2 linked regions of the Pseudosulfitobacter sp. DSM 107133 genome follow. The main gene of each other region encodes a partner of the protein of the gene in region 2 in a complex. Links are inferred from orthologs where the notes say so. Each region holds a gene or a part of one and is shown on either strand. Other genes may lie near its edges. The genes, in order: clpS and clpA.

Region 1 (3,081 bases), 2.2 Mb from region 2 along the record:
CGGCTGAAGCGATGGAATAGCCCAACAGTTCGGGGCGGGTGTGCCGTGCGGCGATGGACGACAGGTTGATGATCGATCCGACCTGCCCCTCGGTCTTGCCTTCGGCTTGTTTGATCATCCGGCGCGCGACCTGTTGGGTCAGGCGCAGCGATGTCATCAGGTTCTGCTCCAGCAGGATTTCGACGCTGGTATCATCCACGTTCAGCGCGTCGGTTTCCATGACCTGACGCGACGCGTTGACCAGAATGTCGACCTCGTCAAAGGCATCAATCGTGGCCGAGACCAGATTGGCAATGGTCAGACGCTGGCGCAGGTCGCCCGCAAAATAGCGGATGCTGCCCTCGTCCGTCTTGTCGCCATGCTGCTGGATCAGCGCCTTTTCATCCATGTCGGCGCACATCACGTTGGCGCCCTTGTCGGCAAACTGTCGCGCGATGGCCAGACCAATACCGTTGGCCGCCCCCGTCACAATCGCCGTCTTGCCTGAAATCGAAAATGACATCGCCTGATCCTTATGTCCTGCGTTTGGGCTTGGTCGCCCGCGTCAATTTGAATCGTCCGTCCCCGCCCACATCCTCGACGCGGGCAAACTGCTGCTCCAGCGCCGTCTCGTATGGCAGATGACGGTTCGCAACCATCCACAGGGTTCCCTGCGGGGTCAACACCCGTGCCGCCGCGGCGACAAAAGCCTGCCCCAGCGACGGATCGGCATTGCGTGTGGTGTGGAACGGCGGGTTCATCACCACCGTGTCGATACGCCCCTTTGGCGCCCAGCGTGTCGCATCCGCCCAGTGAAACTGCGCGCGCGGATCGGTGACGTTGCGCCTGGCGCATTCCAGCGCAAGATGGTGCGCCTCGACCAGATGCACCGCCTCGACGTCGCTGCGGGTCAGAATGTGAGCTGAAAGAAAGCCCCAGCCCGCCCCCAGATCAGCCACCTGCTTGCCCAGCTTGTCAGGCAGCGCCGCCGCCAGCATTTCCGAAGCGGGATCAATGCCATCTGCCGAAAACACGCCAGGCCCTGTCCAGAACCCGCCATCGGTCAGCGCCGGGCCTTGCGCCCAATCGGCAAACGCATCGCTGGCTTGCATCCAGAACAGCTTGCCATGCGCCTTGTTGATCGCCTCGGTCACATCGGTGCGCTTGCGTGTTTCCTTGCGAATGCTGTCGATCCCGTCGGTTTTCTGCCCGTCGATCACAACCACACCATCCGTCGCGGCACAGGCCTGCGCGATCAGCACATGGGCCTCGGCCTTGGCGCGCGGCACGCAGACCACAGCGGCCGCATAGCGCCCTTCGGCGGCGGTGCGGCAGGTCAGGCCCAACGCTTCAAAATGATCGTGCACTGGGCGCAGGGGCGAGATGACCTCGCAAGGCCCCAACGCGCTGAGGTCTGCACCAGCGGCGGGCGCAAAAACCGCAATCCGCCCGGAAACGTCAAAGCCCACCGCGACCGCCAGCGGCAAACGCGCGCCGATCACAGCGCCGACACCCGAAGTTTTTCCAAAACTCGATATCGTTTCCCCGTCAGGGAAACGTCCCAATGACCCTGCGCGTGCATCGTTGTCAGTCTTCTTTTTCCATGGTGCATTGCAGCGGATGCTGGTGCCGACGCGCAAAATCCATCACCTGCGCCACTTTCGTCTCGGCAATCTCGTGACTGAAGACACCGACCACGGCCAGCCCCTTTTTGTGGACCGTCAGCATGATTTCGAAGGCCTGCGCATGATTCAGCCCGAAGAATCGCTCAAGCACCAAAACGACGAATTCCATCGGCGTATAGTCATCGTTCAACAGCATCACTTTGTACAACGGAGGCCGCTTGGTTTTCGGCTTGGTGTCTGTGATGACAAAGGTATCTCCGTCATCATCTGACTTGCCTGCCATTATATGCGTCTGTCGCAGTATCAAAACGTCACCCAAATCCGTTGTCTGTCTGTCAACCCACTATATAACGCCCGGACGGCCCATGAAAAGAGGCAGACCCTGCGATGCATCAAACCTTAACCACTATTGCCTTCGATGCGGACGACACTTTGTGGCACAACGAACGTTTCTTCAAGCTGACGCAAGAGCGGTTTGCCGATCTGCTGGCACCCCACACCGATTCTGACGCGCTGATGCGCCGTCTTCTGGCGGCGGAACGGCGCAACATCGGCCACTATGGATTCGGCATCAAGGGCTTCGTGCTGTCGATGATCGAAACCGCACTTGAGGTCACGCAGAACGCCGTACCCGGCGCGGTGATTGCCGAGCTGATCGCTGCGGGGCAGGACATGCTGCAACACCCCATCGACCTGTTGCCCCACGCCACCGACGCCCTGCGGGCCGCGCAGGCCGTTGGTCCGGTGTTGTTGATCACCAAGGGCGACCTTTTGGATCAGGAGCGCAAAGTGGCCCAGTCCGGCCTGGGCGATATGTTCGACGCGGTCGAGATTGTGTCAGCCAAAACACCCGCAACCTACACGCAGATTTTTGATGTCTACGACGGTGCCGCGCGCAGCATGATGATCGGCAACTCACTGGCATCAGACGTGCGCCCGATGCTTGAGGCCGGCGGCTGGGGCGTCCATGTGCCCCACGATCTGCTGTGGGATCTGGAACATGCCGAAACGCCCGACAGCCACCCGCGATTTCGCGAGATTTCGGATCTGGGCGGCCTGCCCGACCTGCTGGCGCAGCTCGGCTGAGTCTCGCTGACCAAAGCGCCATATTCCTGACACAATACAGGGTGTGGACAACCTTGACACCTCAACCCCTAAATGTGGCCATGCAGACGCGGTGGATTTCGATATTCCCCTTAGAAATAAGGGTTTATTACACCCACAACCTATGCTAGCCTCGGTCTCATAATCGGCCACTCGAAATAATCGGGGGTCACGAGGCAGATAAAAGGCAGGTTTCCAGTGAAGGTTCGGCGCATTCAGCCGGCCCGTTTCGGGCTATTCGTTTTCGTGGCGCTGTGGATGCTGGTGGTTCTTCCGCTCAGCGCCCTTGCAGCCCCATATGCGGCCTATGTGATCGACGCCCGAACGGGCGAGGTCCTGCATGAACACAATTCCAACGCCCGCCTGCACCCTG
Region 2 (3,371 bases):
CGCCGGGCCGGTAGGGCGGCGGGTCCTGCCACAGGGTATGCGTATCAGGGCTGCCGCAGGTGATCGCGCCATCGGGATCGAACGGGTCGATGGTGGCGCCATCGTGGCGCACGCTCAGGTGGACATGGGGAAATTGGGCGCGCCCGCTGTTGCCAACCTGTCCCAGCACCGCACCACGTTCGACCTGCTCGCCCGTGCGCACCGACAGGCTGCCCTTTTTCATATGGCAATATTGGGTTTCCCAGCCCTTGCCGTGGTCGATGACCACGCCATTGCCGCATTCACGGCCCGCAACCTCGGCGCTGTTATCCTTGGAATAGGTGCGGTCGGCCATGCCATCACGCACCCCTTTGACAGTGCCGGTGGCGCTGGCCAGAACATTCACGCCCGCCTGCATCTGTTTCAGGGTGGCCAGGCCAAAGTCGGTGCCTTTATGGGCGTCATAGCTGAGCGGGGCGCAGCGGTAGTCGAATGCGCCGGTGGTCGGGTCGTGATCGACATATTGCTGGATGAAACAGTCGCGCCCCAGATCGCAGGCTATCGGGGATGTCAAAACAGGTTCGCTCGCCGCAGGCATCCCTGCGGCGAGCGTGAGTGACAGTGCAGCGCAAAGCGTGCGGATCATTCCGCCGTCAGAAGGGGCGGCTTGTTGCCCGAAATCTGCGGTTTTTCCGGCCCTTCGACCTTGAGGTCGAGCACGCCGTTTTTCATGCCGACCTTGACCACGCCACCTTTGGCCAGTTTGCCAAAGAGCAGTTCTTCGGCCAGTGGCTTCTTGATGTATTCCTGGATCACGCGGCCCAAGGGGCGCGCGCCCATCTTGCTGTCGTACCCCTTGTCGGCCAGCCATTCAGCGGCGGGACGTGTCAGTTCGATGGTCACACCACGGTCCATCAGCTGTGCTTCGAGTTGCAGCACGAACTTTTCGACCACTTGCAGGATCACCGCCTTGGGCAGTGGGGCAAAGCTGATCACCGCGTCCAGACGGTTGCGGAATTCGGGCGTAAAGGTCCGTTCGATGGCGGCTGTGTCCTCGCCCTCGCGACGGTCACGGCCAAAGCCGATCGCCTCTTTCGCCTGTTCCGCCGCACCGGCGTTTGAGGTCATGATCAGCACCACGTTGCGGAAGTCCACCGTGCGACCGTTGTGGTCGGTCAGGCGGCCATGGTCCATGACCTGCAACAGGATGTTGTAGACATCCGGGTGCGCCTTTTCCATCTCGTCCAGCAGCAGAACGCAGTGCGGATGCTGGTCGATCCCGTCGGTCAGCAGACCGCCCTGATCGAAGCCGACATAGCCCGGAGGGGCACCGATCAGACGGCTGACCGCGTGTTTTTCCATGTATTCCGACATGTCGAACCGCAGCAGTTCCACACCCAGCGTATCGGCCAGCTGTTTTGCCACTTCGGTCTTGCCCACGCCGGTTGGTCCTGCGAACAGGTAGTTGCCGATGGGTTTCTCCGGCTCGCGCAGGCCGGCACGCGACAGTTTGATGGCCGAGGCAAGCGCCTCGATGGCGCTGTCCTGACCAAAGACCACCCGTTTCAGCGACCCTTCGAGGTCTTTCAGCACAGCGGCGTCGTCTTTCGATACGTTTTTCGGCGGGATGCGGGCGATCTTGGCCACCACGGCCTCGATCTCCTTGGTGCCGATGGTCTTGCGCCGCTTGTTGGCGACCACCAGATGCTGCGCCGCGCCGGCCTCGTCGATGACGTCGATGGCGCTGTCGGGCAGTTTGCGATCGTTGATGTACCGGCTGGCCAGTTCCACCGAGGTTTTGATCGCATCCGAGGTGTATTTGACCGAGTGGTGATCCTCGAAATAGGGTTTCAGACCACGCAGGATTTTCACCGCATCTTCGACCGACGGTTCGCTGACGTCGATTTTCTGGAACCGGCGCGACAGGGCGCGGTCCTTTTCGAAATGCTGGCGGAATTCCTTGTAGGTGGTCGAACCCATGGTGCGCAATTTGCCCCCCTGAAGCGCAGGCTTCAGCAGGTTGGACGCGTCCATCGCACCGCCCGATGTGGCACCGGCTCCGATGACGGTATGGATTTCGTCGATGAACAGAACCGCGTCCTTGTGCGCTTCCAGCTCGGTCACGACCGCTTTCAGCCGTTCCTCGAAATCACCGCGATAGCGTGTGCCGGCCAGCAATGCGCCCATGTCCAGCGAATAGATCGTGGTGTTGGCCAGAACCTCGGGCGTTTCGCCCGATACGATCTTGCGCGCCAGACCTTCCGCGATGGCGGTTTTGCCAACACCGGGGTCGCCCACCAGAAGCGGGTTGTTCTTGCGCCGGCGGCACAGAACCTGAATGCAGCGTTCGACTTCGCTGTCGCGTCCGATCAACGGATCAATTTCACCCTCACGCGATTTGGCGTTCAGATCGACGCAGTATTTCTCAAGCGCCGAATCCTTTTTCTCACCTTCGGTCACGCCCTGCGGCTCGTCCTCATGCTCGGGCGCGCCCGAGACGGGGCGCGGATCGCCAAAGGCGGGGTCTTTGGCGACGCCGTGGGCGATAAAGTTGACCGCATCATAACGGGTCATGTCCTGTTCTTGCAGGAAATAGGCCGCGTTGCTTTCGCGCTCGGCAAAGATCGCGACCAGCACGTTGGCGCCTGTCACCTCGGTGCGGCCCGACGACTGCACATGAATTGCCGCGCGTTGAATAACACGCTGGAACGCCGCTGTGGGCACGGCTTCGCTGCCGTCGATGTCTGTGACAAGGTTCGACAGATCCTCGTCGACGAATTCGTTCAGCGTCGTGCGCAGTTCGTCTACGTCTACGCTACAGGCCTGCATGACACGTTTGGCGTCGGGTTCGTCGACCAGCGCCAGCAGCAAATGCTCAAGCGTTGCGAATTCATGGCGGCGCTCGTTTGCCAGCGCCAGCGCGGAATGGATTGCTTTTTCCAATGTCGTCGAGAATGAAGGCACGCTCGTGCTCCTTCTGATCTGGGTCGGTGAAGGCGTTTGACGGCCCTGCTGCCAACCATGGCCTCATACTGTTAGAGTTTGGTTGATCGACGGCTGGCTTCAAGGGTTTTCTTTCATAATCCGGTCACAAAAGTGGCAAACCTGAAAGAAATGCTGTCGATTGTTGCGAATGGGGAGCTTCAAAACCGGTCGCGGCGGGCGCGGATTTCGGTAAAGACGTCCAGTGGCGTTGAATCTGCCATTTCCAGATGAGCGGCAATGGCAGGGTCTGAGGCGCGCAAAAAGGGGTTGGTGTCCATTTCAAGCTGAAGCCTGGATGGTACGGTGGGCATTCCGGCGGCGCGTTTCTCGGCGATGTCCTGTATCCGAGATATAAGTGCAGGGTTCTGCGGATCAACCGTGGCGGCGAATTTTGCGTTGGTGGTGGT

Evidence for each region.
Region 1: the proteins of clpA (region 2) and clpS are in contact, whole or in part, in a solved structure (PDB 1LZW), measured with the Escherichia coli proteins. The link is inferred for Pseudosulfitobacter sp. DSM 107133 from one-to-one orthologs.

What each region holds. Positions count from the first base shown.
Region 1 is NZ_CP085154.1:698,066-701,146, reverse strand. What follows is about bases 228-2,986. They hold clpS (ATP-dependent Clp protease adapter ClpS), read right to left. Parts: upstream 1,888-2,986; coding sequence 1,567-1,887; downstream 228-1,566. Other genes in these bases: DSM107133_RS03460 (serine hydrolase), read left to right, coding at 2,907-2,986; DSM107133_RS03465 (HAD family hydrolase), read left to right, coding at 1,992-2,690; DSM107133_RS03475 (class I SAM-dependent methyltransferase), read right to left, coding at 513-1,478; DSM107133_RS03480 (SDR family oxidoreductase), read right to left, coding at 228-502. In the rest of the region: more of DSM107133_RS03480, read right to left, coding at 1-227; more of DSM107133_RS03460, read left to right, coding at 2,987-3,081. UniProt on the Escherichia coli protein: Involved in the modulation of the specificity of the ClpAP-mediated ATP-dependent protein degradation.
Region 2 is NZ_CP085154.1:2,860,385-2,863,755, reverse strand. The notes cover bases 283-3,331. They hold clpA (ATP-dependent Clp protease ATP-binding subunit ClpA), read right to left. Parts: upstream 2,944-3,331; coding sequence 622-2,943; downstream 283-621. Other genes in these bases: gloB (hydroxyacylglutathione hydrolase), read right to left, coding at 3,123-3,331; DSM107133_RS14120 (M23 family metallopeptidase), read right to left, coding at 283-625. In the rest of the region: more of DSM107133_RS14120, read right to left, coding at 1-282; more of gloB, read right to left, coding at 3,332-3,371. UniProt on the Escherichia coli protein: ATP-dependent specificity component of the ClpAP protease. It directs the protease to specific substrates. It has unfoldase activity. The primary function of the ClpA-ClpP complex appears to be the degradation of unfolded or abnormal proteins.